2 regions of the Tardiphaga sp. 215_C5_N2_1 genome follow, and region 2 is predicted to be linked to the other one. Evidence: riboswitches for the same ligand, from Rfam matches in the RefSeq annotation. Region 2 holds a riboswitch; the other holds the start of a gene.
The links. Region 2 has a riboswitch for S-adenosylmethionine ahead of metX (homoserine O-acetyltransferase MetX). Riboswitches for the same ligand answer to the same signal wherever they lie in the genome.
Positions count from the first base shown of each region.

Region 1: another riboswitch for S-adenosylmethionine. It lies ahead of AB7828_RS23195 (O-succinylhomoserine sulfhydrylase); the one in region 2 lies ahead of metX (homoserine O-acetyltransferase MetX).

Region 1 covers NZ_CP197240.1:4,875,062-4,890,158, reverse strand. The annotation lists gene AB7828_RS23240 (MATE family efflux transporter) at 1-194, opposite strand, end outside; gene AB7828_RS23235 (hypothetical protein) at 324-1,376, opposite strand; gene AB7828_RS23230 (PQQ-dependent sugar dehydrogenase) at 1,505-2,845, shown strand; gene garD (galactarate dehydratase) at 3,015-4,559, opposite strand; gene AB7828_RS23220 (SDR family oxidoreductase) at 4,722-5,564, shown strand; gene AB7828_RS23215 (aldo/keto reductase) at 5,584-6,576, opposite strand; gene AB7828_RS23210 (LysR family transcriptional regulator) at 6,716-7,609, shown strand; gene AB7828_RS23205 (outer membrane protein) at 7,839-8,501, shown strand; gene AB7828_RS23200 (2'-deoxycytidine 5'-triphosphate deaminase) at 8,595-9,701, opposite strand; SAM riboswitch at 9,810-9,889, shown strand; gene AB7828_RS23195 (O-succinylhomoserine sulfhydrylase) at 9,973-11,154, shown strand; gene AB7828_RS23190 (SGNH/GDSL hydrolase family protein) at 11,239-12,207, opposite strand; gene AB7828_RS23185 (SGNH/GDSL hydrolase family protein) at 12,207-12,965, opposite strand; gene AB7828_RS23180 (OpgC domain-containing protein) at 12,962-14,218, opposite strand; gene apaG (Co2+/Mg2+ efflux protein ApaG) at 14,460-14,852, shown strand.
Region 2 covers NZ_CP197240.1:3,749,397-3,764,493, forward strand. The annotation lists rRNA gene AB7828_RS17860 (16S ribosomal RNA) at 1-988, opposite strand, end outside; gene AB7828_RS17865 (M23 family metallopeptidase) at 1,873-3,888, shown strand; gene AB7828_RS17870 (NAD(P)H-binding protein) at 3,985-4,623, opposite strand; gene clpB (ATP-dependent chaperone ClpB) at 4,696-7,332, opposite strand; gene AB7828_RS17880 (MOSC domain-containing protein) at 7,564-8,337, shown strand; gene AB7828_RS17885 (TIGR02594 family protein) at 8,344-8,988, opposite strand; gene metW (methionine biosynthesis protein MetW) at 9,330-10,016, opposite strand; gene metX (homoserine O-acetyltransferase MetX) at 10,019-11,221, opposite strand; SAM riboswitch at 11,309-11,388, opposite strand; gene AB7828_RS17900 (chorismate mutase) at 11,592-12,443, shown strand; gene hisC (histidinol-phosphate transaminase) at 12,470-13,573, shown strand; gene AB7828_RS17910 (prephenate/arogenate dehydrogenase family protein) at 13,575-14,513, shown strand; gene AB7828_RS17915 (DUF2125 domain-containing protein) at 14,640-15,097, opposite strand, start outside.

The sequences.
Region 1 (15,097 bases), 1.1 Mb from region 2:
CCGACATAGGTGGTCTCGAAAATAACGACAACGGCGCCTGCCGTCAGCGCGATGACATTGGGCCAGGCCAGCCGCAGGATGGTCGGCAGAATGGGATGATCCAGCAGGGGATTTTTGGCGGGCGCCTTCAGGCTCGGAAGCGGCTGCTTGTCGGCATCGACCAATCGGGGTTCGGCGACGACAGCGTCCGACATGCATTCTCCCTGAGCTTCCGGTCTTGCCTGCCGGACACCTCGTTCCTAGCACCGATCGCGGACAAAGCCATGCGCGACACACGCATGGGGGATGTTCGATTTGCACTGCAGTATCAAGGGGTCGAGGCGCTAGCCGATCGACCAGATGAACGGGAGCGCACCACCTCGTGCCGGCGTCATCGCGATGGGTATATTGCGACCGCATCCGGCGGCGAGGCCCTCGACCAACCCCTGCAAGGCCCTCGCGCAGGCGGCATTGTTGTCGGCGACGCCGTCCATCAATTTCCAGCTCTGCTGCCGGATCTCGAACTGGCCCTCGGACTTGCCGATCTCCACGATGTCGTCCTGCGCTGCGAACAGGGTGCCGAGGAATTCCGCGAAGGCCTTGACGTCTCCGCGCGGCAGGCCAAAGCCCGCAGACATCTCATCGAAATACTGCATGCCAATCAGCTTGCCGGTGAGATGCAGTAAATAGCCCGCATCGACCGGGCCGAACAGTTGAACCGCCACAGGCGCTGCGGTCCGTACATATTCCATGGCGTAGTTGCGATAGGCCTTTTCCAGCCGGGCTTTCGGCCAGCTATCCACCGGCAACGCGGGTGCCTTGGCGGGATCGAACAACGGCGCTTCCAGATGGCGCGCGAACACCAGACGCTGATCGATATCCAAATCATGGTCGTATTCGCAGTAATAGCCTTCGAGACCATCCTGGCCATCGACGCTCTGCTTGGTGCAGACGAAACCCATGCGCGAATTGCCAAGCGAGACGCCGTTGTTGGCGTGCCAGCCGCGCAGCATCGCGCGGGAGACTTCGCCGGGCACGCCGCAGATTGCCGTGCCGCGCCAGATCCAGCGCGGCGGCGGATAGCGGATCCAGGCCTTGCGGTCACTCTCAACCATGTACTCGACCGACACGCCGCCGATCCAGTTCGAGAGATAGTGATACTGGGCCGCAGCGACCGCGGGTGGCAGGCCGGACAGACCGAGCTTTGCGAGGCCGGGCAGGAAGCGCTCCTGCTGCTGCCGGCGGAAGATCCGAAACATGAATTCCGCGGCGTCTGCCGTGCCGCGGCGCGTGACCGTGGTCAGGATCAGGCCGGTGAAATAGGCGTGATAAAGATCGGCGACGCTACGCCAGCGCGTCCAAGTGGCTTCGTCGCTCGTATTTGTCGGTCCGGTCATCGTTTCTTCCCTGATTATTGGGAAGGACCATAGCCGCGCATCACTCTAGCTTCACATGAAATTCATGCAGGGAGGTCGAACGTTCCTGCATTGGCCGCATTAGATCGTTTCAGTCACAAGGACATTCCATGCGCCAGAAATTCCTGCTTTCGGCCTGCCTCGTCGCTCTGGCGCTGCCGCTGGCCGGATGCAACGAACAATCCACCATCGCATCAGGCGAGGATTTCGGAGCGTCGCCGAAGCTTGTCGAGCCCAACAAGTCGCTGATCCCGACCGTCAATGTCTCGAAGGCGGTCGGCTGGCCCGCCGGTGCCAAGCCGAAGGCTGCGGACGGCATGACGGTCAACACTTTTGCGCGCGGGCTCGATCATCCACGCACGGTCTACGTGTTGCCCAATGGCGACGTGCTGGTGGCAGAAAGCAATGCGCCGCCGAAACCGGAAGATGGCAAGGGCATCAAGGGCTGGGTCATGAAGATAGTGATGGGCCATGCTGGCGCTGGCACACCGACAGCAAATCGCATTTCGCTGCTGCGCGACGCGGACGGCGATGGCGTTGCCGAGACGAAGACAGCGTTTCTCGAAGGGCTCAACTCACCCTTCGGTATGGTGCTGGTCGGCGACGAATTCTTCGTCGCCAATGCCGATGCTGTGGTGAAGTTTCCCTACAGAACCAATGATACCAGGATCACGACGCCAGCCGTGAAGGTGGTTGACCTGCCCGGCGGCCCGATCAATCACCACTGGACCAAGGATCTCACGGCGAGCCCCGACGGCACGAAACTCTATGCAACCGTCGGCTCCAACAGCAATGTTGGCGAGAATGGCATGGACGCCGAAAAGGACCGCGCCGCGGTGCTCGAGATCGACCGCGCGACCGGCGCCTCACGCGTCTTCGCATCCGGTCTGCGCAATCCCAACGGACCATCGTGGCAGCCGCAAAGCGGCGCGCTCTGGGTCACCGTCAACGAGCGCGACGAAATCGGCAGCGACCTTGTGCCGGACTACATGACCTCGGTGAAGGATGGCGGCTTCTACGGTTGGCCCTACAGCTATTACGGTCAGCATGTGGATGTCCGCGTACAGCCGCCCCGCCCTGACATGGTGGCCAAAGCCATCGCGCCGGACTACGCGCTCGGCGCGCATACCGCGTCGCTCGGCCTGACCTTCAATACCGGCGATCTCTTCCCGGCCAATATGAAGAACGGCGCTTTCATAGGCCAGCACGGTTCGTGGAATCGGCGTCCGCAAAGCGGATACAAGGTGATCTTCGTGCCCTTCACCGACGGCAAGCCATCGGGCAAGCCGCAGGATGTGCTCACCGGCTTCCTCAATGACAGCGGTGAAGCGCAGGGACGCCCGGTCGGCGTGCGCATCGACAGCAAGGGCGCGTTGCTGGTGGCTGACGATGTTGGCAATACGATCTGGCGCGTGACGCCATCGGGCGCGAAGGCGGCAGCGTTGAAGTGATACCAGAGACCTGACGAAGCTCCGTCATGGCCGGGCAGCGCGAAGCGAGGGCTTCACTTGATGTCCCGGCCATCCACGTCTTCCTGAGTTTATGGCCGAGACGTGGATGCCAGGCACGAGGCCGGGCATGACGAGTTTTTACTACTTCGCCTATCCCACTTGAAATTCTTCACGTCACCGGCGCGGGGTTGAACAGTACCAGATCGTTGTGCAGTCCCCACTTGTCCGCCCAGACCTGCTTGCGGCCGCTGGCGACGTCGAGGATCAGCTGGAACAGCTCCCAGCCGGCTTCCTCGATGGTCATCTCGCCTGACGCAATGCGGCCGGCGTCGAAATCGATCAGGTCCGACCAGCGCTTCGCCAGTTCGGTCCGCGTCGAGACCTTGATGACCGGTGCCTGCGCCAGCCCATAGGGCGTGCCTCGTCCGGTGGTGAAGATCTGCATCTGCATGCCGGCGGCAAGCTGCAGCGTGCCGCAAACGAAATCGCTGGCTGGCGTTGCTGCAAACAGCAGTCCCTTCGTCGTGGCGCGTTCGCCGGGGCCAATCACGCCGCTGATCGCGCTCGAGCCGGACTTGACGATGGAGCCCAATGACTTCTCGACGATATTGGCGAGACCACCCTTCTTGTTGCCGGGCGTCGTATTGGCGCTGCGATCGGCGCCACCCCGCGCCAGATAGGAATCGTACCAGTCCATCTCGCGTATCAGCGCGCGGCCGACATCCTCGTTGACCGCACGGCGCGTCAACAATTCGATGGCGTCACGGACTTCGGTGACTTCGGAGAACATCACCGTGGCGCCGGCGCGCACCAGCAGATCGCTCGCGAAGCCGAGCGCCGGATTGGCGGTCACGCCGGAAAACGCGTCACTGCCGCCGCATTGCAGACCAATCACGAGATCGGAGGCCGGGCAGGTCTCACGCTTGCGCTGGTTCAGGATTTTCAGCCGCGCCTCGGCCATGGTGATGATCGTATCCACCATGTCGCCAAAGCTCTGATTGCTCTCATCCTGAAGGCGCATCATGCTGCCGGGATCCTCCTTCGGCAGCAAACGCTCCGGTGCGAGCTTCTCGCAGCCGAGGCCGACCACCATCACCTCGCCGCCAAAATTGGGATTGCGCGCGATGTTCTGCAGCGTGCGGATCGGGATATAGGCATCCGGCGCATTGATCGCGACACCACAGCCATAGCCGTGGGTGACAGCGACGACGTCATCGACATTCGGATAGCGCGGCAGCAGCTCGGCCTTGATCTTCTTGAGCGCAAATTCCAGCGTGCCGGCGACGCATTGCACCGACGTGCTGATGGCGAGAATGTTCTTCACGCCGACGGAGCCGTCGCGATTGCGAAAACCTTCGAATGTGTAATCGTTCAGCGGCGGCTGAGGCTCCGGAACCGCATTGGCAATTTCAAGACTGTCGAGATCCGGCGCGTCGGGCATATGGATGCGCGCCTCCTCGACCCATTCGCCGGCGGAAATCATATCCAGCGCATAACCGATGATTTCGCCGTAGCGGATGATAGGCGCATCCTTTGCGATATCTTCCAGCGCCACCTTGTGCCCCTGCGGCACGAAATTACGCAGCTCCAGACCACCGGTCATCATGGTGCCCGCAGGCAGGCCAAAATCATTGACGATGATGGCGACGTTGTCGCGCGCATTCAGTTTGATGTAGCGCGGCGCATATGCATCTGCTGCCAGCGTGGTGGCCATCGCCTTGTCCTTCCCAAATCTGCCGGCATTCGCGCCGGTCTCGCAGCAGAGCAGTAGCACAAAAGATGACGGTGTCGCGCACTTGACCGACACGCGCTGCAGCCCGAATGATGATCTTGAAATGGGCCGGCGCGCCCGAATTCATGCAGAAATGGGATGATCGTGCGTCTTTTCGTCTTCGGGCTCGGCTACAGCGCAAACCGGTTCATCGCCCGGCACGGCGGTCAATTCACCGGGATTGCCGGCACCGTCCGCACGGCCGGCAAGTCGGCTGCTCGGGATATCGAGACGCTGGTCTTCAACCCGGATGTCACCGATCCCGGCATTGCCGATCGCCTCACGAGCGCCAATGCGCTGCTCGTCTCGGTCCCGCCCGGCGCAGATGGCGATCCCGTGCTGCAGACCTTCGGCTCTGTAATCGCGGCCAGCGGCATCCGGCGCATTGTCTATCTCTCCAGCGTCGGGGTTTACGGCGATCATCAGGGTGCCTGGATCGACGAAACCGCCCCGGTCTCCGGCGAGGGTCGGCGCAGGGCACGCATTGATGCCGAAGACGCATGGCGCGCCGTGGCCGGCGATCGCACGACAATCCTGCGCATCGCCGGCATCTACGGTCCCGGCCGCAATGCGCTGGAGAATCTCAAAACCGGCAAGGCCCATCGCATCGTCAAGCCGGGCCAGGTGTTCAACCGCATCCATGTGGACGACATCGCAACATCTGTCGCCGCAACATTCGATCACGCGCAGACCGGCATCTTCAATCTCTGCGACGACGAGCCCGCGCCGCCGCAGGACGTCGTGACATTTGCCGCTTCGCTGATGGGAATCGCGCCGCCGCCCGAGCAGGACTTCGCAACCGCCGAGATGAGCCCGATGGCGCGCAGCTTCTATGCCAGCAACAACCGCATCTCGAATGCGCGGCTGAAACGCGAGCTCGGCGTGAAGCTCGCATTTCCAACCTACCGCGAAGGCCTCACGGCACTGTGGGAACAACGCGAGGTCTAGGCAGCGAGTGACCTGCGGACTACCGGCCGGTCATCGCCTCCAGCCTGTCCGGATATCGGTTGCCCTGCACGGTGATTTTTGCAGCAATGCTGTCGATATCCCGCAGATCGTTGGCTGTCAGCTCAACGTCTGCTGCACCGAGGTTCTCTTCAAGCCTGTGCAGTTTCGTGGTGCCCGGGATCGGCACAATCCACGGCTTCTGGGCCAGCAGCCACGCCAGCGCGATCTGGGCCGGCGTCGCCTGCTTGCGTCCGGCGATCTCGCCGAGCAGATCGACCAGCGCCTGGTTGGCCTTGCGCGCTTCGGGCGTGAAGCGCGGGAGGATATTGCGGAAGTCTCCGCTGTCGAGCGTCGTGCACTCGTTCATGGCGCCCGTGAGAAAGCCCTTGCCGAGCGGGCTGTAGGGGACGAAGCCGATACCGAGCTCCTCAAGCGTCGCCAGCACTTCCTTTTCGGGGCCACGCGTCCACAGCGAATATTCGCTCTGGATTGCGGTGATCGGCTGTACGGCATGGGCACGGCGAATTGTCGTCACGCCCGGCTCGGACAGGCCGAAGTGCTTCACCTTGCCCTCGCTGATCAGGTCCTTCACCGCACCGGCGACATCCTCGATCGGCACGTCGGGATCGACGCGATGCTGGTAGAACAGATCGATGGCATCGATCTTCAAGCGCTTGAGCGATGCTTCGGCGACCTCACGAATATGTGCGGGGCGGCTGTCGAGACCGACCTGCTGACCGGTTGCGGGATCGAGCCTGAAGCCGAATTTGGTGGCGATGACCACCTGATCGCGAACCGGCGCGAGCGCCGCGCCGACGAGTTCTTCATTGGTGAACGGGCCATAAACTTCGGCGGTGTCGAAGAACGTGACGCCGCGTTCGACCGCCGCGCGGATCAGTGCGGTCATTTCCGTTGTGTCGGCCGGAGGCCCGTAGCCGAAACTCATGCCCATACAGCCGAGCCCGATGGCTGAGACGTCCAGTCCGCTGCGTCCGAGTTTGCGTGTCTTCATGTCAGATCTCCTGTGCCATCCGGCCAATGAGCGGCTCCCGCGCTGGTGGGATTTTGCCGCCGACATGCGACATCTGGAGATCGTGCGCCCATGAGACTAGATGATATAATCTGCACGCACTTATCAGCCGGATTCATGAATGGCCCGCCAGACAATCGACGACCTCCTCGCCTTCTTTGCCGTCGCGAAGGAGGCGAGCTTTACGCGCGCAGCCGCCAAGCTCGGCGTCTCGCAATCCGCGCTCAGTCACACCATCCGCGGTCTCGAAGAACGGCTCGGACTGCGCCTCCTGACCCGAACGACCCGCAGCGTCGCGCCGACCGAGGCTGGCGAACGCCTGATCCGGACGATCGGCCCGAAGCTGGAAGAGATCGACGCCGAACTCGCGGCCGTCACGGAGCTGCGAGAGAAGCCTGCCGGCACCATCCGCATCACAACCGGTGAGCATTCCGCCGAAACGATCATCTGGCCTGCGCTTGCCAAGCTGCTGCCGCGCTATCCCGACATCAAGGCGGAACTCGTCGTCGATTACGGCCTCATCGATATCGTCGCGGAACGCTACGACGCCGGTGTTCGCCTGGGAGAACAGGTCGCGAAAGACATGATTGCCGTCCGCATCGGACCGGACTTTCGCATGGTCGTGGTCGGCGCACCGTCCTATTTCGCCAAACGACCGCCGCCGAAACGACCGCAAGATCTCACCGCGCATGACTGCATCAATATCCGTCTGCCGACCATGGGCGGCCTCTATGCGTGGGAGTTCGAGAAGCGCGGGCGCGCCTTGAAAGTACGCGTCGATGGCCAGATCGTGTTCAACAACATGTCGCTGCGCCACAAGGCGGTGCTGAACGGACTGGGGCTGGCCTATTTGCCGGAGGATCGCGTGCGCGATCACATTGCCTCAGGCCGGCTTGTTCAAGTGCTGGACGATTGGTGCCAACCGTTCTCGGGTTATCACCTTTATTATCCGAGCCGCCGACAACCGACATCCGCATTCGCGGCGCTGGTTGAAGCGTTGCGTTACCGTGGCTGATCAACGGTTGTCGTGTTCCAGCGCCTCAATCCGAACGTGATTGAAGTGAAATTGCACATCGTGAAAAGTTCCTGAATCAATTTGGGCAATGCTGTGTCTTAAGCGCGACGTGGTCGCCAAAGCTGCCTTTTTCGTTTGAGGCGCTGTTGCACGTGTGTGACAGCAATCACTGCGCAATAGTCTAGGTTGCCTTTCGTCATCCCCCGTCGGGATTGAGAAGGAACACCTGATGAAGAAGCTTCTACTGTCTACCGCTGCTCTGGCCCTCGTCGCTTTGGCCGCTCCGGCGTCCGCTGCTGACCTGGCTGCGCGCCCTTACACCAAGGCTCCGGCCTATGCTCCGGCTGCTCCGATCTACAACTGGACCGGTTTCTACATCGGCGGTCACATCGGCGGCGCGTTCCCGGGCAACGACAACAACCTGCTCGGCGGCAGCAATGACGGCACGTTCATGGGCGGTGTGCAGGGTGGTTACGACTACCAGTTCGCGCCGAACTGGGTGTTCGGTCTCGAAGCCAATTACAGCTTCCTCTCCACCAGCAGCAACTTCGACAATCGCGGCCTCGGTTCGGTCACCGGTCGTCTCGGTTACACCTGGGGTCCAGCACTGCTCTACGTGAAGGGCGGTTACGCATGGGCTGACTCGCGCTTCACCAACGGCTTTGCCGGCGATGGTGGCCGCGATGGCTACACGGTTGGCGGCGGTCTCGAATATCTGTTCACCCAGAACTGGTCGGGCAAGGTCGAGTACCAGTATTACGACTTCGGCAACGTCAACTTCATCACGCCGACCCTCGCCGTTGGTGGTTTCAAGAACGACGAGCACACGATCAAGGCCGGCCTGAACTATCGCTTCAACCTGGGCAACTTCGGCGCAGGCTTCGTTCAGTAAGCCTGACGATCTATCGTCTACTTCGTCTCCAGAAAAAACTTAGGCCCGCAGCAATGCGGGCCTTTTTTCTTGCTTGCGCGGAGCGGTGAGCGATCAGACTTTGAAGTGCTTCGAGAGCTTCAGGCTCTGGCCCTGATAATTCGAGCCGATACGCTGGCCATAGAGGGCATCCGGACGATCCAGCATGCGCTCATAGACCAGACGGCCGACGATCTGGCCATGTTCGAGAATGAACGGCACTTCGCGCGAGCGCACTTCCAGCACGGCGCGCGAACCTTTGCCGCCGGCGCCATCATGGCCGAAGCCGGGATCGAAGAAGCCGGCATAGTGGACGCGGAATTCGCCGACCAGCGGATCGAACGGCACCATTTCGGCGGCGTAGTCCGGCGGCACCTGCACCGCTTCCTTGGAGGCGAGAATGTAGAACTCGCCGGGATCGAGGATCAGCGTGCCGTCCTTGCGCGCCGAGATCGGCTCCCAGAATTCATTGACGCTGTAGCCACCGCGACGATCGATATCGACCACGCCGGTGTGTCGCTTGGCGCGGTAGCCGACGAAGCCCGAAGCGTTCTCGCCCGACAGATCGACCGATAGTGCGAGGCCGTTGTTCAGATCTGCCGTTTCGCTGTCGACCAGCGGCTCCTGCGCATGCAGGTCTTCCAGTGCCTCGGTGTCGAGCACCGCATTGCCGACCCGGAAGCGGACCTGCGACAGACGCGAGCCCTCACGCAGCAGCACCGGAAATGTCTTCGGGCTGATCTCTGCATAGAGCGGACCGTGATAGCCGGCGCCGATGACGTCGAAGCGGCGGGTGCCATCCGCAATCACGCGGGTGAACACATCGAGGCGACCGGTCGAGCTCTTCGGATTGGCGGCGGCGAAGATGTTCGGCGGCAGCGCCAGGCTCTCGATCAGCGGGACGATGTAGACGCAGTTGGTTTCCAGCACCGCACCATCGGACAGATCAATCTCGTGCAGCTTCAGCTCGTCGATGCGCTCGGCGACCGTCGAATTCGGCCCCGGCAGGAAGCTGGCGCGCACGCGATAGGCGATGGAGCCGAGCCGCAGATCGAGGCTGGCGGGCTGAATCTGGCTCTCGACGAAGGGATATTCCGGCAGGATCAAGCCGGCATCGGCCATCGCCGCAATCATGCGGTCGGGCAGAATTCCATCGGCATCGGGGGCAAGCGTAAACGGCACAGGTCTCGTCCTTCGGTCGTCCTTCAGCGAGAATACACTGAAAAATAGCGACTTTACCGGTTATCTCAGCCCCGCCTTGACGAAAAGGGCAAGCGGGAATATGCACATCACTTATCCCGTGGTGATTTGAGCCGGCCGGCTTGCAGCCACGTAAAATAAGTCGCTAAACAGGCCGGGGACACATGTCCTTCCAGCATGCGATCCCGGCCTGAGGACGTCCGTCCAGGCCGGTTTTTTTGTGCCCGTGTTACGCGGGTACGTTGGAGGTCACATGTCTACGAAGTCCTATCGCCCCGAAACCCGGCTCGTTCATTCCGGCGCGCTGCGCTCGCAATATAACGAGACGTCCGAAGCCCTCTTCCTCACACAGGGCTTCATCTACGAGACCGCGGAAGCCTGCGAGGCGCGGTTCAAGGGCGAAGATCCCGGTTTCATCTATTCGCGCTTTTCGAATCCGAATACGTCGATGTTCGAGAGCCGCATGATCGACCTCGAAGGTGCGGAGGCTGCACGCTCGACGGCCACCGGCATGGCCGCCGTGACCACCGCCATTCTCGCGCCGCTGCGCATGGGCGATCACGTCGTCGCTGCGAAGGCGCTGTTCGGCTCCTGTCGCTACGTCATCGAAGAGCTGTTGCCGCGCTACGGCATCGAATTCACCCTCGTCGATGGACTCGACCTCGACCAGTGGCAGAAGGCAATGCGGCCGAACACCAAGTCGCTGTTTCTGGAAAGCCCGACCAATCCGACGCTCGACGTGCTTGACATATCAGCCATCGCGGACATCGCCCATGCCGGCGGTGCGCGACTGATCGTCGACAACGTGTTCGCGACGCCGCTCTGGCAGAGCCCGCTCGCGCTCGGTGCCGATGTCGTCGTGTATTCGGCGACCAAGCACATCGATGGGCAAGGGCGCTGCCTCGGCGGCATCATCCTGTCGTCGAAGGACTTCATCGATGAACACATTCACAACTATCTGCGCCAGACCGGCCCCTCGATCTCGCCATTCAATGCATGGACGCTGGTGAAGGGGCTGGAGACACTGGCGATCCGCGTCGAGCGGCAAACCCAGACGGCCGCGGCGATAGCGGATGTGCTCGCACAGCATCCGAAGATCTCGCGGCTGATCTATCCGGGCCGCGAGGATCATCCGCAGGCGGCAACGGTGAAGAAGCAGATGCGTGCGGGATCGACGCTGATCGGCTTCGAGGTAAAGGGCGGCAAGGCAGCGGCGTTCCGCGTCCTCAACGAGCTGAAAGTCGCCCGCATCTCCAACAATCTCGGCGATGCCAAGAGCCTCGTCACGCATCCGGCGACGACGACGCATCAGCGCCTGCCGCTGGAAGCGCGGCTCGAACTCGGGATCACGGAAGGCTTCATCCGCTTCTCGGCCGGCCTTGAGCATCGAGACGATCTGATCGAGGATCTCGAAGCGGCGCTGGCGAAGGCGTAGTTCGCGCCATCACACTCTGTGATGCCCGGCGAATGCCGGGCATCACAGAGCTTTATTACATGTATCGGCGGAAGAACGGCTGGCTTACAGCGGCTTCTGCGCCTGCTGAATCTGCGGCTCGTTGATGCCGAGCTTCACCTGGCCGACCGACTTGATGATGTTGTCGCCAAGCAACTGCGCGAAACACGCATAGCCCCAGTCGTTCATGTGCAGGCCGTCGGAAATGACGAAACTGTCGAACGCCATCTGCTGGCTCTCGTGCCATTCCTTCATTACCTCGAAGCGCGGGAAGATTCCCACTTTGCGCAGCTCGGCCACCTTGTGCATCAGCGATAACATCTTGCCGGTGCCTTCCGGCTTCGATGTCGTCGCCGGCGAGTATTGCGGATCGACCAGCACCACGTCGGAGCCCGCGGCCTGAATGCGGCCGACGCCGTCCTCGATCATCTTGCCGGTCTCGGCCGGATCGAGATTACGCAGCACTGCATTGGTACCTACCTGCCAGATCACGAGATCCGGCTTGGCATTGATCACTTCGTTCTGCAGCCGCGCCATCATTTCCGGCGCATCCTCGCCGCCCTTGCCACGATTGAGCACAGCAATGTCGGCGCCGGGATAGGCGCGGTGGAGCTGCGCAGCGAGACGGTTCGGATAGGTGAATTCCGGCGCAGTAGATCCCCACCCCTGGGTCGAAGACGAGCCGAACGCGACGATGACAACAGGCTTGCCGGCAGCGAGCTTGCTGGCGACATGCGGCAGCGCGCCCATCGCCTTCATGCCGCCCTTTGGCGCGCGGCACGGCACGCGGCTCAGAATGTCAGTGGCGGACTTCGCGACTTCCTTGACCTTGTCGATAGCCTTCGCAGCGACGCCTTTCTTTGCGGCATCTGCGGCATCGGTCGCCACGGTCTGTTCGGCGGTCTTGCCGTCAGATGGTGCTGCCTGCGCCGTATCCGCGCGAGCGATGGAAGACGAGATCGGGAGTGCGAGGGTCGTAGAGGCGGCAAAGGCAGCGACGACAGCAAAGCGAGACAAATGGCCGACGAAACTCATTAACGCTGAATCCTCAAATCCGCTGCTTTGATCTTGGCCGCATCGACGACAAAGGTCGAAAGCGCCCGGCCAAGACAATCATGCACCCGCTTCGCCAGCTCCATGCCGGGCGACGCGCTGAACAGGTCAAAATCACCGCTCTCATTCCAGTGCCGCATGATGGCGAAACGGTCGAACAGCGGGACGTCGTGCTGCTGCGCCACCACACGCATATTATCTAGGTAAGCGGAGCCGGAAATCATCGTCTCCGTGCGCGGACTGTACTGCAGATTCATTAAAATGACGTCAGTTCCGGCCTTTTGCATGGCGGCAACACCCTCATCCAGGGCGTTCCGGAAGTCGTCGGCGTCGGCCTGTTTCATGGCATCCACGGTTCCGGTCTGCCAGATCACCAGGTTCGGCTTCTTGTCCGTCACCAGCTGTTCCAGGGTCGGGGCCATTTCCTCGGCTGTCTTCTTGACCTGCAGCTCCAGTGCCACGTTCACCTCGACGCCCGGCAGCTTCTCCTTCAGATAGGCCTGCAGGCGGTTCGGATAGGCTGCGGAGTGGTCTGAGACCCCGATCACCGAGGATCGGCTGCCAATGACCAGAATATCGAGCTTTCCGCCCGGTTTGGCCGCAGCCTCGACCTTGGGCAGGGTGCTTTCGGAGGTCAGGAGGTAGGCGGGAACCTCACAGGTATGCGCGGGCGGTTCGGCCCGGACAGGAGCCGCCACCAGCAGGCCAGCCAGCATCGTGAGCCGCAGAACGGCCTTCATGCTTCCCCTCCTGCGAGATCCGCGTCGGATCGTTTGGCGCGGGATCCGCCTTTGACAGTGACGCCCTTGTACCACGAAAACACCCAGGCGGCGGTTGACATAACAACTATGCCGAGGAAGCTGATCAAGGCATGCATGCCAGCCCCGCCGGCGACCTCAGCCAGCACGAAATGGCCGGCAAAGGCCAGGAACACCCCGATACAGAAGATTTCGAGGGAGTGCTGGCCGCACAGCACCATTGGCCGCAACCAGACCGATTTCAGCCCCGGCCAGTCCTTGGGCAGGAAACGGACCGTGAGCGCCGCCAGCGCCAGGAAGTGGGCGAAACGCAGCACGTCGAGATCGGTCTTGTTGATGGGATACATCCACTGCTCGATGACCTTCGGCAGCAGATGGTGGATTTGCGGAATGTACCAGGTCAGCGTCACCCAGAACGCCGCCAGAAGATAGGCCACGCAGAGCCACAGCGTGATATTGGATGACAGTATTCGCGACATCCTGACGGCGCCGCCCAGTGCACACCAGGCGCCGAACACGAACAGCAATTGCCAGGCGAACGGATTGAAGGCCCAGACGCCGTTCGGGTAGGCGGTCAGATGCAGGTCGAATTCCCAGGTCAGCGCGTAGAGACCGACCGACAGCGCCAGCGTGAGATCGGCGCGGCGCCGCATCAGCCAGAGGATCGGCGGCAGGAACAGCATGAGGACGATATAGAGCGGCAACACGTCCATGTTGACCGGGCGAAATTTCAGCAACAGCGCCTGGACGATGGTCACGTCGGGCTGTTTGAGAAAATCGAGAATCCCCATTTCTTCGGAATAAAGCGGGTTCTCGAACCGCGTCGCGACATAGGAGATTTCCGCGAGGAAGATCGTGAACAGGAAGACGTGGGCGACATAGATCTGCCAGACGCGCTTGAAGATGCGCGCGCTGGCGACCAGCGTGCCCTGCTCCTGCATCGCGCGGCCATAGACGAAAGCGGCGGTATAGCCGGAGATGAAGATGAAGATCTCGGTGGCGTCGCTGAAACCGTAATTACGGATCGTCAGCCAGGTCAGGATATTCGGCGGCAGATGATCGATGAAGATCAGCCACAGCGCCAGCCCGCGAAACAGATCGAGGCGCAATTCGCGTTCGGTGCCTGCGACGGGAAACGACACGGCATCCGCACGCGTCGAGGCCCGCGACGCGGACACGTGGGAGGACGCATCTGCGTGGGGATGGCCGGCAATCGGGTCGGCAACAGAGGTCATTCAGCACCGCTCAACGGAAATCGTCGCATGATGAAATCGACCGCCCCACACCACGCAGGCCATCTGCATGGGGCGATCCGTCACGTCATAGCCAAATCAGGGATCGATTATGGGGTAACTATGTTGAAACCGCGATGGGTTGCCGCCGTTCCGCGCAGCACTCCACGCCGATTTTCCCTGGATTTGGCCGGTAACGTGTTTTTCGCTATGCTTGCGACGCATTTTGAACGATGACACCGCCATGTACCGCGCCATAACACGACAGATCGAAGTCACCGTCGAACCGAATTTCATGCCTGAAAGCTCGTCGCAGGAGAAGCGACAGTTCTTCTGGTCCTATACGGTCGTCATCACCAATGCCGGCAAAGAGACCGTGCAGTTGAAGACCCGGCACTGGATCATCACCGATGCATCCGGCCGCATGCAGGAAGTGCGCGGCGAAGGCGTCGTCGGCGAGCAACCCGTACTCGGCCCCGGCGAACGCTTCGAATACACATCGCGCGTGCCGCTGCCGACAACGTCCGGCTTCATGGAAGGCACCTATCAGATGGTGACCGATACCGGCGAGCCGTTCGAGATCGACGTGCCGCTGTTTTCGCTGGACGGACCGGACGGCAAGCGCGTGCTGAATTAGGGGCTGGCTCTTCTCCCTCTCCGGGGCCGTGTAGCCGCGCAGCGGAAGGGGATCATCGGCTTCTCCCCACGTCATGGCCGGACTTGTTCCGGCCATCCACGCCTTCCTTTGTCACCAAGACGTGGATACGCGGGACATCTAGTGAAGCTCGCTTCGCGCTGCCCGCGCATGACGGTGTTTGTGCGCGCGTCACGCGATTTCAGATTCAACTGTCAAACAGCCACGGCTCTTCAGACATGCGTCAT
Region 2 (15,097 bases):
CTCTATGCCCCGAAGGGAAGGTTCCATCTCTGGTACCGGTCATAGACATGTCAAGGGCTGGTAAGGTTCTGCGCGTTGCGTCGAATTAAACCACATGCTCCACCGCTTGTGCGGGCCCCCGTCAATTCCTTTGAGTTTTAATCTTGCGACCGTACTCCCCAGGCGGAATGCTTAAAGCGTTAGCTGCGCCACTAGTGAGTAAACCCACTAACGGCTGGCATTCATCGTTTACGGCGTGGACTACCAGGGTATCTAATCCTGTTTGCTCCCCACGCTTTCGTGCCTCAGCGTCAGTTATGGGCCAGTGAGCCGCCTTCGCCACTGGTGTTCTTGCGAATATCTACGAATTTCACCTCTACACTCGCAGTTCCACTCACCTCTCCCATACTCAAGACTTTCAGTATCAAAGGCAGTTCTGGAGTTGAGCTCCAGGATTTCACCTCTGACTTAAAAACCCGCCTACGCACCCTTTACGCCCAGTGATTCCGAGCAACGCTAGCCCCCTTCGTATTACCGCGGCTGCTGGCACGAAGTTAGCCGGGGCTTATTCTTACGGTACCGTCATTATCTTCCCGTACAAAAGAGCTTTACAACCCTAGGGCCTTCATCACTCACGCGGCATGGCTGGATCAGGCTTGCGCCCATTGTCCAATATTCCCCACTGCTGCCTCCCGTAGGAGTTTGGGCCGTGTCTCAGTCCCAATGTGGCTGATCATCCTCTCAGACCAGCTACTGATCGTCGCCTTGGTAGGCCTTTACCCCACCAACTAGCTAATCAGACGCGGGCCAATCTCTCGGCGATAAATCTTTCCCCGTAAGGGCTTATCCGGTATTAGCACAAGTTTCCCTGTGTTGTTCCGAACCAAGAGGTATGTTCCCACGCGTTACTCACCCGTCTGCCACTGACGTATTGCTACGCCCGTTCGACTTGCATGTGTTAAGCCTGCCGCCAGCGTTCGCTCTGAGCCAGGATCAAACTCTCAAGTTGGACTTGAAACTTTAAACCGGCTGATCACAACGTATTGACGAGGTCCCACCATACTAAATCAGCCAAACCGAAGTTCAGCCAATCTGCTGTCCGCGCTTCACAGCGCTAACAACGATGGTGTTAACCTTTGTTCAAAACGTGTACCGCCGAAGTCTTTCGTCCGGCCCCGCCTCAGGAAGCCGAAGCTTCCATCGAACGAGACCCGCAAGGACTCCGCCGTCCACGTTTCTCTTTCTTCAATTTAACTTGTCAAACAGCCCGACGCAGATGCGTCAATCTCCCCGAGAGGGAGAAAATCTTATCACTCAATCACCCGACAACAGATCAGCAGCCGACACCTATCGGCTACTGAAACACTCTTCGCGGTGATGAGCTTCCGAGACACGAACAACCGCCCGGGCTGGTAGGCCCCGGCGCCGCTGCGCTCAGTGGCCGGGTTATAGGCCCCCTCACCCGAAACTGTCAACGCCATTCGTCAGAAAATCGTCACGTGCTGTGGAGGAGGCCTCAGGGCCCAAAAAGCGTAGGTTTTACAGGGGTGACGCCGTACAAGAGCCACATTCCTCCGACGTTCTGAGCATGCCTTGTGCAAAGATTCTGCGTCGCCCCTGAAACTTTTTAGGGGTGGTCGAACTGGATCTGGGCCCAACGGTCTCTCGAAAGAACGAGCTGCGTCATCGCAGTGCGCTTTTGGGCCAAAGAGAACACAGCGAAAGAGTTTGCAGCATTGACGTTCGTCCATTCGGCCAGCATTTTGGCGCGCACTGTTCGACCGTCGATGCGATGTGCTTGGGGAAGACTCTTCGCATGATGCTGGGAATTCGGGGGATGTCGGCTTGAATCACGGACTGTCACGCGGTGGCGCCTATAATCGTGAGACCGGGATGATTGATCTCGGCCACGAGCCGCCGCTATCCGTTGATGGCTCCGAAGCCGCAGTCATCGATCGTCGCCGCGTCTCGGTACAGTGGTTCAGTGGTACTATCCTCACAGGTCTCTGCGGCGCGGCTCTGATCGGCGGCGCCGTTTTTGCGTCGCTTGACGGCGAGATGACCTTTGCCAAGGTACCGGAGCGTGTCGAAGGCGCGCTACGCGGCGCCTTCAGTGCCACCGACAAACAAGCAAGCCTGCATAAGAGTGACCGCCTGCCGCCGCCGAGCGACTCTTCCGCCGCGCGCCAGGTACTCAAAGTCTCCACCGTCACCCGCGTCGGCAATCGCGACGTGATGCGTGTGCGGCCCTTTATCCGAATTTCCGGCAATCTGGCGATGGCGACCAGCGATCTCAGTGCCAAGATCCCGCCCTTCAATGCACAGCGCCTGCTGACCGATGTCGGCAGCCCCGCTCCGAACAGCGACGACGCCGCGGTCAATCCGAATGCCGTCGAGCCCGATGCCGAGGTCTCCTTCGTCACCCGCGATCTCGGTCAGGTACTGCCGAAAGCCAAGATCGGCGCCAGCGTTGCTATTGATGAAGTCTTGATGCGCGTGCGCGACGCCTCCAACTGGCGCGGCAATACTGGCGTTCGCTACACGACGGTCGCCAGCGCCACCGGCGATATCGGCGGACAGCCCGACATGAAGATGGCCTATGCCGCCGAAGGCACCACAGCCGATCCTTATGCGGGCTTCGAAACCCGCATCGTGCCGGAAAACGTCACGCTGCTGGCCAAGACCAAGGATCAGGCGACCGGCGGCAACCCGAATGGCGAGCGTATCCATATCGTCAAGAAGGGCGACACCATCCTGACCATCCTGCGCGACCAAGGCGCGATGCCCGAGGAAGCCAAGGCCATTGCCACTACGCTGGGTGCCCGTGGCCGCGACGGCGGACTGAAGGAAGGTCAGAAAGTTCGCATCCTGATGTCGCCGGCCGGACCGGGCCAGCGTTTGCAGCCGTATCGCGTGATCGTCGCCAACGACTCCACCATCGAAGCTGTCGCCGCCCTCTCCGATCTCGGCAAATACGTCGCCGTCGATGTCTCCAGCATGAACACCGTCGCCGAAGCGCCAAGCGCATCGGACGATGACGAGGAGGATGACGGCACCGGCGTGCGGCTCTATCAGAGCATTTACGAGACGGCACTGCGCAACAAGGTCCCGGCCACCGTCATCGAGGACATGATCCGGATCTACTCCTACGACGTGGATTTCCAGCGCAAAGTACAGCCCGGCGACTCGTTCGACGTGTTCTTTGCCGGCGAAGACGAAGGCGCCACCATCACCGAAAAGACCGAAGTGTTGTTCGCTTCGCTTACGGTGGGCGGCGAAACCAAAAAATACTATCGCTTCCTGACCACCGACGACTCGGTCGTCGACTACTATGACGAGACCGGCAAGAGCGCGAAGAAGTTTCTGGTCCGCAAGCCCGTCAATAACGCCATCATGCGTTCGGGCTTCGGCGGACGCCGCCACCCGATCCTCGGCTACACCAAGATGCATACCGGCGTGGACTGGTCGACGCCCTACGGCACCCCGATTTTCGCATCCGGCAATGGCGTGATCGAAAAAGCAGCCTGGGAAGGCGGCTACGGCAAATATATCCGCATCAAGCACAACAACGGCTACGAGACCGCCTACGGTCATATGTCGGCCTTTGCCAAGGGCATGGAGCCCGGCAAGCGCGTGCGGCAGGGTCAGGTCATCGGCTTCGTCGGCTCCACCGGCATGTCCACCGGCGCCCACGTTCACTACGAAATTCTGGTCAACGGCCGCTTCGTCGATCCTATGCGCGTGAAACTGCCACGCGGCCGCTCGCTCGAAGGGCCGATCATGGCCGGCTTCGAGAAGGAACGTGACCGGATCGACGCCCAGATGACCATGCGAGGCCCCGGCGCCCGCGTGTCCGACGCAGGCGTGACCGGCGCGGTGCCACCAGCACGGCCGACGACCAGCCGCTAAATTCGTATTTTTCGTCTTGTTCTGCGCGTCAGACCGATGCCGCGTGGGCTAGGGGACGCTTGGGACAGTGGCAAAAGGGCCGCTGAGGTCCGACGATCAATCCGCAGCGAGCTCTGCAGACCCGATCAGGTGAACGCCAGGCGCGCCGATCACGGCTGCCTCGATCAATGCGTCGGCGATCTTGTCGGCGGGGCTGATCCGATAACTGCGCGGCAGAACCGGACCCAACACACCGAGCACCGCCGCCGCGACGTGTTCGCCCAGCCGGAATTCGTCGCGGTCACCGCCGATCAAGCCCGGCCGCACAATCGTCAAAGACGGAAAGCCCATCGCCTTCAGCGCTTCCTCCACTTCGCCTTTGGTACGCGGATAGAGCAGCTTTGAGCGCGCATTGGCACCCACCGACGAATTGAGCGCGAAACGGCTAGCGCCGTGCTTGCGCGCCAGCCGGGCGACCTCCAGCGGGTAATCATAATCCACAACGCGAAATGCCTGATCCGAGCCGGCCTTGGCGCGCGTCGTGCCGAGTGCACAGATCACACCATCGACGTCCCACCAGTCCTCCTCGGCTGGTAACCGGTCGAAGTCGACCAGCGGGTTGTCGAGCTTCGCATGCGCCTCGAGCGGCCGCCGCGTCGACGCAACGATGCGCGTGATCCGACTGTCGGCGAGCGCTTTGGCGATGACATGGCGGCCGACAAGGCCGGTGGCGCCGACCACGAGAATGCGGGTCATGATCTTTCTCCAACGTGGAAACGGCCTGAACCGTGAGGTTCAGGCCGTTTCGTTGCGTTTAAACCCGTGCCGTCAGTTCAGCTGCCGCTTCGGCACCGGCGCCTCGAACTCGGCGATCTCCGCGGTCCGGGCCGGCTTGCCGTTGAAGGTCAGGACGTTGCCGGCGGCGCTTATGTCGACATGGTCACCGTCCTTGACGTCGCCGGCGAGGATCATCTCGGCCAGCGGATCCTGCACGTTGCGCTGGATCACACGCTTGAGGGGACGGGCGCCGTAGGCGGGATCCCAGCCCTTGTCGGCGAGCCAGTCACGGGCTTCGTCCTCCAGCACCAGCGTGATCTTGCGATCTTCCAGCAGCTTGGTGAGCCGCGCGAACTGGATCTCGACGATCCGGCCCATTTCGCTCTTCTGCAAGCGGTGGAACAGGATGATCTCGTCGACACGATTCAGGAATTCCGGCCGGAAATGGGCGCGGACGTTGCCCATCACCAGGTCGCGCACCGCTGACGTATCCTCGCCCTCGGGCTGGTTGACCAGGAATTCCGAACCGAGATTCGACGTCATGATGATCAGCGTGTTGCGGAAATCGACGGTGCGGCCCTGGCCATCGGTCAGGCGGCCATCGTCGAGCACCTGCAGCAGCACGTTGAACACGTCCGGATGCGCCTTCTCGACTTCGTCGAACAGCACGACCTGATAGGGCCGCCGCCGCACAGCTTCGGTCAGCGCGCCGCCCTCGTCATAACCGACATAACCCGGAGGCGCGCCGATCAGGCGTGAGACCGAGTGCTTCTCCATATATTCGGACATGTCGAGGCGAACCATCGCGGTGTCATCGTCAAACAGATAGGACGCCAACGCCTTGGTCAGCTCGGTCTTGCCGACGCCGGTGGGGCCGAGGAACATGAACGAGCCGATCGGCCGGTTCGGATCCTGCAGGCCTGCCCGTGAACGACGGACGGCAGTTGCCACCGCACGCACAGCTTCGGCCTGGCCGACGACGCGCTCGCCAAGGCTCAGCTCCATGCGCAGCAGCTTGTCCTTCTCGCCTTCCAGCATCTTGTCGACCGGCACGCCGGTCCAGCGCGAGACCACCTGCGCGATGTGATTGGCGGTGACCGCCTCTTCCATCATCTCGGAATTCTCGTTGGCTTCGATATCGGCCAGACGCTTTTCAAGATCGGGAATCCGGCCATAGGCCAGCTCACCCGCGCGTTGATATTCGCCGCGGCGTTGCGCTTCGGCGAGTTCTAAGCGCAAGCCATCAAGCTCGCTCTTGAGCTTCTGCGCATTCGACAGCTTGTTCTTCTCGGCCGACCAGCGCTGGGTCAGCGCTGCCGATTTCTCTTCGAGCTCGGCGAGTTCCTTCTTGAGCGTTTCGAGCCTGCTCTTCGAGCCTGCATCGGTTTCCTTGCCAAGCGCCTCCTGCTCGATCTTGAGCCGGATGATCTCGCGGTCCATCGAATCGAGTTCTTCAGGCTTGGAGTCGACCTGCATCTTCAACCGTGCCGAAGCCTCGTCCATCAGGTCGATGGCTTTATCCGGCAGGAAGCGATCGGTGATGTAGCGGTTCGACAGCGTGACGGCAGCGACCAGTGCGCTATCCGTGATGCGGACACCGTGATGCTGTTCATATTTGTCCTTGAGGCCGCGCAGGATCGAGACGGTGTCTTCCACAGTCGGCTCAGCCACGAAGATCGGCTGGAAGCGCCGCGCCAGCGCCGCGTCCTTCTCCACATGCTTGCGATATTCATCGAGCGTGGTGGCGCCGATGCAATGCAATTCGCCGCGGGCGAGCGCAGGCTTCAGCAGGTTGGACGCATCCATCGCGCCATCGCCCTTGCCGGCGCCGATCAGCTGATGCATTTCGTCGATGAACAGGATGATGCCGCCCTCGGCCGAGGTCACCTCGCCGAGCACCGCCTTCAGCCGCTCCTCGAACTCGCCGCGATATTTCGCGCCGGCAATCAGCGCACCGAGATCGAGCGACAGCAGGCTTTTGTCCTTCAGGCTCTCCGGCACGTCGCCATTGAGGATGCGCAGCGCGAGACCTTCGACGATGGCGGTCTTGCCGACGCCGGGTTCGCCGATCAGCACGGGATTGTTCTTGGTTCGCCGCGACAATACCTGAATCGTGCGGCGGATTTCCTCGTCGCGGCCAATCACCGGGTCGAGCTTGCCATCACGCGCAGCCTGGGTCAGGTCGCGGGCATATTTCTTCAACGCGTCATAAGCGTTTTCGGCCGTGGCGGAATCCGCCGTGCGGCCCTTGCGCAGCGCATTGATCGCGGCATTGAGATTTTGCGGCGTGACGCCGCCCTTGTTCAGCAGGCTGCCGGCTTCGGAGTCCTTGTCGAGCGCCAGCGCAAGTAGCAGCCGCTCCACGGTGACGAAACTGTCGCCAGCCTTTTCGGCGGCCTTTTCGGCGGCATCGAAGGCGCGCGCGGTCGCCGGCGCCAGATAGACCTGCCCGGCCCCTGCGCCCGAGACCTTGGGCATCTTGCCCAGCTCGGTTTCCGTCGCCTTCAGGATGGCGCGGGAGTTGCCGCCGGCGCGATCGATCAGGCCGCCGGCCAGACCTTCGCTGTCGTCCAGCAGGACTTTCAGAATGTGCAGCGGCGAGAATTGCTGATGGCCCTCGCGCACGGCCAGTGACTGCGCCGACTGGATGAAGCCGCGCACCCGTTCGGTGTATTTCTCAATATTCATTGTGTGTTGTCCCTCGGCCTGCCCTGTCCGCCTCGAAAGCACGGATGGGGCATCTTCATTGGGTATCCGCAGGCCGCATTGATGGTGGTCAACCGGCTGCGGTCGTCGCTGGCGTCAAAACCAGCTTGATGCAAATGTGGGCAGCCAGTTCCCGAAACGGAAGGGGTCCGCATAAAATTCCAATCGGCCAGGCGATGGCGCCGCGGGCCCAAATCTCTTAAGACCGGAACCATGCCAGAACAGTCTTACGCCAGCGTTGCCAGCATCTACCGCTATCCGGTGAAGGGCCTGACGCCCGAGCCTCTGGAACAAGTCACGCTGAAGCCCGGTCAGACCCTGCCGGCCGACCGGCGCTATGCCATCGAGAACGGCCCGATCGGGTTCGACCCGGCAGCACCGCAATATTTTCCCAAGACCCAGTTTCTGATGCTGATGCGCAACGAGCGCCTGGCGGCGCTCCGCAGCCACTACGACGACGCCAGCCATACGCTGACAATCCGGCAGGACAATCTAGCGGTGGCGCGAGCCGACCTGCAGACGACCGAAGGACGTGCAGAGATCGAAGCGTTCTTCGCGAAGAATTTTGCCGATGAATTGCGCGGACCACCCAGGGTGTTGTTCGCGGACGGCCATAGCTTTTCGGATGTGCCGCGCAAGGTGGTGTCGATCATCAACCTCGCCAGCGTCAAAGATCTCGAAAAGGCCGTCGGACAGCCGGTGCATCCGCTACGCTTTCGCGGCAACGTGCATGTAGCGGGCTGGCCGGCCTGGCATGAATTCGACCTGATCGATCGGACGCTCGCTATCGGCAGCACCCGGTTCAAAGTGGTGAAGCGCATCGTCCGCTGTGCAGCGACCAATGTCGATCCGGATACGGCCGCACGAGATCTGACGATTCCGAAAACGCTGCTGCAGACCTATGGTCATGCCGATTGCGGAATTTACGCTGAGGTCATCACCGGCGGCACGATCACCGCCGGCGATAAGATCGTCGTCGCAGAATAGACGAACTCAGCTCGTCGGCATCACGTAGGCGTAAACGCGACCACGCGAATACACCGACTCGGCGACGCGGTTGCCGTGATTGCCGGAGACGATGATCGGATTGCCCTTGGCATCGACGCCCGAGACGACACCGACATGACCGCCGCGACGACCGCGCGACATCACGGCGATGGCGCCGACCTGCGGACCGGAGATGCGCTGGCCATAGCTCGAGAACGAGCGCGCCATATCAGACCCGGTGCCTTGATGGCCGGTGCGCTTCAATACGAGGTTCATGAACGCTGCGCACCACAAGCGACCGCGCGCCGTCGGATTGCCGCGGCCGATGAAGCTGCGCGCTGCATCGACGATGCCCGAACCGCCGAAGCCGCCGGAAGGCTGGTTCATGCTTGCATTGGCGTTATTGAAATTTGTGGAGTCGCCGAACGAAGGCGCCTGCTGTTCGACTCGGGCACTGCGCCGTGCATACCGCGCGCGATGCCGGACGTGATGACGCGTGCTGTGTGTGTACTTGCCGACGTGGTGCGAATGACGCGAAGCACCATGATGAGGACGTGCCGACGCGGGAGAGACTGACGCGAGAACTGCCGCCGAACACACCGCAAGAGCCGAGATGCGAAGTGCACGGCGATACGCAAAGAACTGAACCATACCGAATTTTTCCTCTTAACACCCCCGAACCCCATCAGCCCAAATACGCGGGCTAACAATCGGGACGGGCGTGGTAACGAAGTTGGTATGGCGATAACAAGACCTAGAACGGTTCAAGTGACGATTTTTTAACGGCGACATCGGAGGGAATCGCTTCAACTTCAACGGACGCCATACGTATAGACATAGCAGCCACCCATTCGACAGAATGCGCGCTTATATTACCTATTCGAATTAGCTTTTACGCACATCTTTGGCGTGTATCGCAGGTCGACACACGGCGTGAAAAGCCGCATGGAATGCGGTATTTCTGTTTCCATCAGGCAGAAATCTACACGCGATCAGGGTTGCGCCGATTTACTCGCGCGGCTCAGCAGGAAAACGCCCTGCTCCCCGAACATGTTCCAGAACCACCACGGCGCATTGAGGCGCAGCGGACGGCCATAGAGATCGAGCGCAACGGCGCGCTCCATCTTCACGTTGATCTCGTCGCACAAGACAACGAAATCCTTGATGGTACAGAAGTGAATGTTCGGCGTGTCGTACCACGTCGCCGGCAGATTCTCCGTACGCGGCATCCGGCCACCGACAAGCAACTGCACCCGCATCTTCCAGAAGCCGAAATTCGGAAACGACACGATCGCGCTGCGGCCGATGCGCAGCAGATTTTCCAGCACGACGCGCGGCTGCCGCGTCGCCTGCAGCGTCTGCGACAGGATCACGTAGTCGAACGCATCGTCGGGATAGTTGATCAAGTCCGTATCGGCGTCGCCCTGCACCACTGCGAGGCCTTTGCCGACACAGCGGTTGACGCCCTCGCGCGACAATTCGATGCCGCGGCCGTCAATGCCGCGGCTTTCCAGCAATTGCAGCAGATCGCCATCGCCGCAGCCCACGTCGAGCACCTTCGAACCCGGCTTGATCATCTCCGCGACCAGGAGGTGATCGCCACGATAATCCTGCGTGCCGCGCGGCGCCGGCGTCGCCACCGCAGAATTCAGCGGCAAGGCTTGTTGTGGAAACGCCATCTCTATGTCCCCGTAACAGGCAGGCCGCGCACGGAGGCTGCGGAGTTCAGGAATGCACCGGCGATATCGAGGAACTCGGGCACGTCGAGCAGGAAGGCATCATGACCCTTGTCGGTTTCGATCTCCGCAAAGGACACGCGGACGCCGCCGGCATTCAGCGCGTGCACGACGTCGCGCGATTCTGCCGTCGGGAACAGCCAGTCTGATGTGAACGACATCAGACAGAAACGCGTCTGCGTATCGCGAAACGCTTCCGCAAGCTTGCCGTTGTGGTCGGCTGCGATATCGAAATAGTCCATCGCACGCGTCAGGTAGAGATAGGAGTTGGCATCGAAGCGCTCGACGAAGGACGAGCCCTGATAGCGCAGATAGCTCTCGACCTGAAAATCCGCATCGAAGGAGAATGTCGGCAACTCCCTGTCCTGCATGCGGCGGCCGAACTTGCGGTGCAAGGCGGCATCCGACAGATAGGTGATATGCGCGGCCATCCGCGCGACGCCGAGGCCGCGATGCGGATGTGTGCCTTCCTCGAAATAACGCCCGCCGCGCCAATCGGGATCGGCCATCACGGCCTGACGACCCAATTCGTGGAACGCGATGTTCTGCGCCGAGTGCCGCGTGCTGCAGGCAACCGCCAGCGCGGAGAACACGCGCTCCGGATAGGCCGCGGTCCATTGTAGCGTCTGCATGCCGCCCATGGAACCGCCGACGACGCAAAACAACTGACCGATACCCAGACTGTCGATCAGCATCGCCTGCGCACGCACCATGTCGGGAATGGTGATGACCGGAAAATCCAGTCCCCAGATCTTGCCGGTGGCGGGATTGGTCGAGGCCGGACCGGTCGAGCCCATGCAACCGCCGAGCACATTCGAACAGATGATGAAGTAGCGTTCGGTGTCGAGCGCCTTGCCGGGGCCGACCAGTGTCTGCCACCAGCCGGGCTTGCCGGTGATCGGATTGATATTGGCGACGTGCTGGTCACCGGTCAAAGCGTGGCAGACTAGGATCGCATTGGATTTGTCGGCGTTGAGCGTTCCGTAGGTCTGATAGGCGATCTGGAACGGGGCGAGGTCGACGCCGCAATCAAGCCGCAGCGGCTGATCCATGCCAAAACCCGCGACCAGCGAGGTCGGGTGATCGGCTTCATGTCCACGCTCATCGGGGCGGACAACCGGACTCTTCACCAGTTCGACATTTACCATCTTGATACCGGCCTCCTCAGGAGGTTCTCAAACCAAAACCGGAATCAGGCCATAAAAAACCCGGCCTGAACAAATAGCTCGGCCGGGATCAAACTGTCCCCGGCCTGTTTAGCGAGTTGTTTAACGTGGCTGCAAGCCGGCCGGCTCAAATGACCACGGAAGAGCCCAGAAACTAGTCCCACACCCGCCTGCCGTCAATATGGGCATACCCCGGTCAAATTGCCCAACTGCCCTGCGGCCAAATCTTCCATGTTTTCTTTGCTTTCCGGCACCGTCTTACCTAATCAATGGCCGTGCCCGCCGGCTCCCTGGAGCCGGCCCGGCAAGCTCGACGGGACCTATCACGCCTCCCGTCCCGAAGGTTTTGAACATGTCGAAATTACCACCCGCCCCGCCCTCGCTGGATGAACTGCGCAAAGAGATCGACAGCATCGACGCGCAGGTTCACGCCCTATTGATGCAGCGCGGCGACATCATCGACCGGCTGATTTCGGTGAAGCAGACCCAGGAGGTCGGCTCGGCCTTTCGGCCGGCGCGCGAGGCCGACATGATGCGCCGTCTGGTGCAGCGCCATCGCGGCATCCTGCCGATCGACACCGTCGAGAGCATCTGGCGGGTGATCATTTCGACTTTCACTTACGTTCAGGCGCCGTTCTCGGTGCATGCGGATCTGTCGCTCGGCGAGAGCGCGATGCGGGATTCCGCGCGCTTTCATTTCGGCTTCACGGTGCCTTACGTCGCGCATTTCAGCGCCGCCGCAGCGGTCGAGGCCGTGGCCAAGTCCAAGGGCGATCTCGCGCTGGTCTCGGCGACGTCCAGCCGCACGCCGTGGTGGATCCCGCTGGAAGCCCTGGGCGCGCCGAAGATCATCGCACGCCTGCCGTTCATCGAACGCGCCGACCATCCGGCCGCATTGCCGGTGTTCGTGGTGTCGCGCGTTGCCGACAGCGCCATGGTGACCGAGGTCGAGATGTGGAGCGTGCGGGTGTCCGGCTGGAATGCCGAGACCGCGCGTGCGCTGTCGCCGCTGGCCGAAATCGTCGCCGTGCCGGATACCGCCTTTGACGGCGCGGCGCTGCTGATCTCGATCACGAGAGCCTCCAGCCTCGACAAGATCAAGTCGGCGCTGATCGAAGCCGGCGCCTCGGTGCGCTCCACGGCTCTCGTCGGCAGCCACGCAACCCGCTATACCGTGGCCGCCAGCGACGCACCGCGTTCGTAAGCCAATCTGACGTTCTGGAGTTGAAGATGTCCCGTCCTGTGCCGAAGCCCGGCATTCTCGATATCGCGCCCTACACCCCTGGCAAGAGCCCGGTGGTGGAGCCCGGCCGCAAGACCTACAAGCTGTCGGCCAACGAGACCCCGTTCGGTCCGTCGGCGCGCGCCAAGGACGCCTTCGCCACCGCTGTCGCGCATCTCGAGGATTATCCGGAAGGCACGTCGAAGGTGCTGCGCGAGGCGCTCGGCCACCGCTTCGGCCTCGATCCCGCGCAGATCATCTGCGGCGCCGGCTCCGACGAAATTCTGAACCTGATTGCGCATGTCTATCTCGGCCCCGGCGACGAGGCGATTTCAACCGCACACGGCTTCCTGGTCTACCCGATCGCTACCCAGGCGAACGGCGCCACCAATGTGGTCGCTCCGGAAACCAACTTCACCTGCAACGTCGATGCGATCCTGAACTGCGTCACACCGCGCACCAAGCTGGTGTGGCTGGCGAACCCGAACAACCCGACTGGCACCTATCTGCCGTCCTCCGAGATCAAACGCCTGCGCGCCGGCCTGCCGGAGCACGTGCTGCTGGTGCTCGACGCCGCATACTGGGACTACGTGACCAAGGGCGACTACGACAACGGCCTGGAACTGGCGAAGACCACCGAGAATACCGTCGCCACCTACACCTTCTCGAAGGTGCACGGCTTGGCCGCCCTGCGGATCGGCTGGATGTTCGGCCCTGCGCACATCGTCGATGCGATGAACCGGATTCGTGGGCCGTTCAACGTCTCGGCGCCGGCGATGATGGCCGCGGTGGGCGCGATCGAGGACACCGGCCATGTCGAGATGTCGCGCACATACACCGCCAAGTGGATCGGCATCCTGACCGAGGAAATAACCAAGCTCGGCATCGAGGTGACGCCAAGCGTGGCCAATTTCCTGCTGATGCATTTTCCGGCGACCGGCAAGACCGCAGCAGATGCCGATGCGTTCCTGACCAGGCGCGGGCTGGTGCTGCGCGCCGTGACCAATTACGGCCTGCCGAACTCGCTGCGCATGACCATCGGCACCGAGGAAGCCAACAGGCTGGTGATCGAGACGCTGCGTGAATTCATGGCATCGAATTCGGGGCAATGACGTGAGCGCCACGCCGCCCTTCAAACGTATCGCCCTGATCGGCCTCGGCCTGATCGGCTCGTCGCTGGCGCGCGGCATTCAGCAGCTTGGCCTTGCCGGTGAACTCGTTGCCACCGACAATTCGGCGGCCGTGCGTGCACGCGCCGTGGAAATCAAGCTCGCCGACCGCATCGCCGACGACAATGCCAGCGCCGTCAAGGATGCCGATCTGGTCATCGCCTGCGTCCCCGTCGGCGTGGCGGGCGACGTTGCGAAAAGTATCGCGGCGCATCTTTCGCCCGGCGCGATCGTGTCCGACGTCGGTTCGGTGAAAGCCTCCGTGCTGCACGCGATGTCGGAATATCTGCCGGACAACATCCACTTCATTCCCGCGCATCCGGTCGCCGGCACGGAAAACTCCGGTCCCGACTCCGGCTTCGCAGAACTGTTCAGCAATCGCTGGTGCATTCTGACGCCGCCCGAGGGCGCGGATCCTGCGGCCGTCGAAAAGCTCACCGGCTTCTGGGCTGCGCTCGGCGCCAATGTCGAGATCATGCAGGCCGCGCATCACGATCTGGTGCTCGCGGTCACCAGCCATCTGCCGCATCTGATCGCTTATACAATCGTAGGCACGGCCGACGAGCTCGAAGATGTCACGAGGTCGGAAGTGCTGAAGTTCTCCGCGGGCGGTTTCCGCGATTTCACCCGTATCGCAGCATCAGACCCGACCATGTGGCGCGACGTGTTCCTCGCCAACAAGGACGCGGTGCTGGAAATGCTCGGTACCTTCCAGGAAGACCTTTCGAAACTGACCCGTGCCATCCGCCGCGATGACGGCGATGCGCTGTTCGAGCACTTCACCCGCACCCGCGCGATCCGCCGCGGCATCGTGAGTATCGGTCAGGATGAAGCGGCGCCGGACTTCGGGCGCAAGCATCAGGCGCTGACGAAGAAGGATTGAGCGCAGGACCAACAGCCGTCATTGCGAGCGAAGCGAAGCAATCCAGCCTTACTTGCTTTGCGGCTTCTGGATTGCCGCGTCGCTTCGCTCCTCGCAATGACGTGGAGAGGCCGGTGAACCTCACGCCTAAAACAACGGCGGGATCTGCGCCACGCGCAGCGGCCCGAGGAACACCGCGCCATCGACAAACTTCAGCGGGAACGACCGCGCCGCTTTGCCTTCCAAGACAGCCGCAGTCCCGATCGAATTGACGCCGGCGGCAAGGCCGCTGCCGGCATTCTTGCGCACGACATTGCCGAGACCGGGGATCGCGCGATCCAGCGCACCGAGGATGTTGTTGACGTCTTGCGACTTCACGCCGGGCGCAATGCGATCCAGCGCCTCCTGAGGCACGCCCATCTCCAGCAACTTGTCGATGCCGAGGGCGGCGATAGCCTTGTCCAGCCCCGCCACGGTCATCTGCAATTCGCCGTCGAGATTGCCCGCGGCGGTCAGACCGAGCGAGCCCGTCGCCAGCGAGATGATCTCGCCCTGCTGGACGCGCGACTGCACGATCTCGACGCGTCCACCTGCAGCCTGAAGCT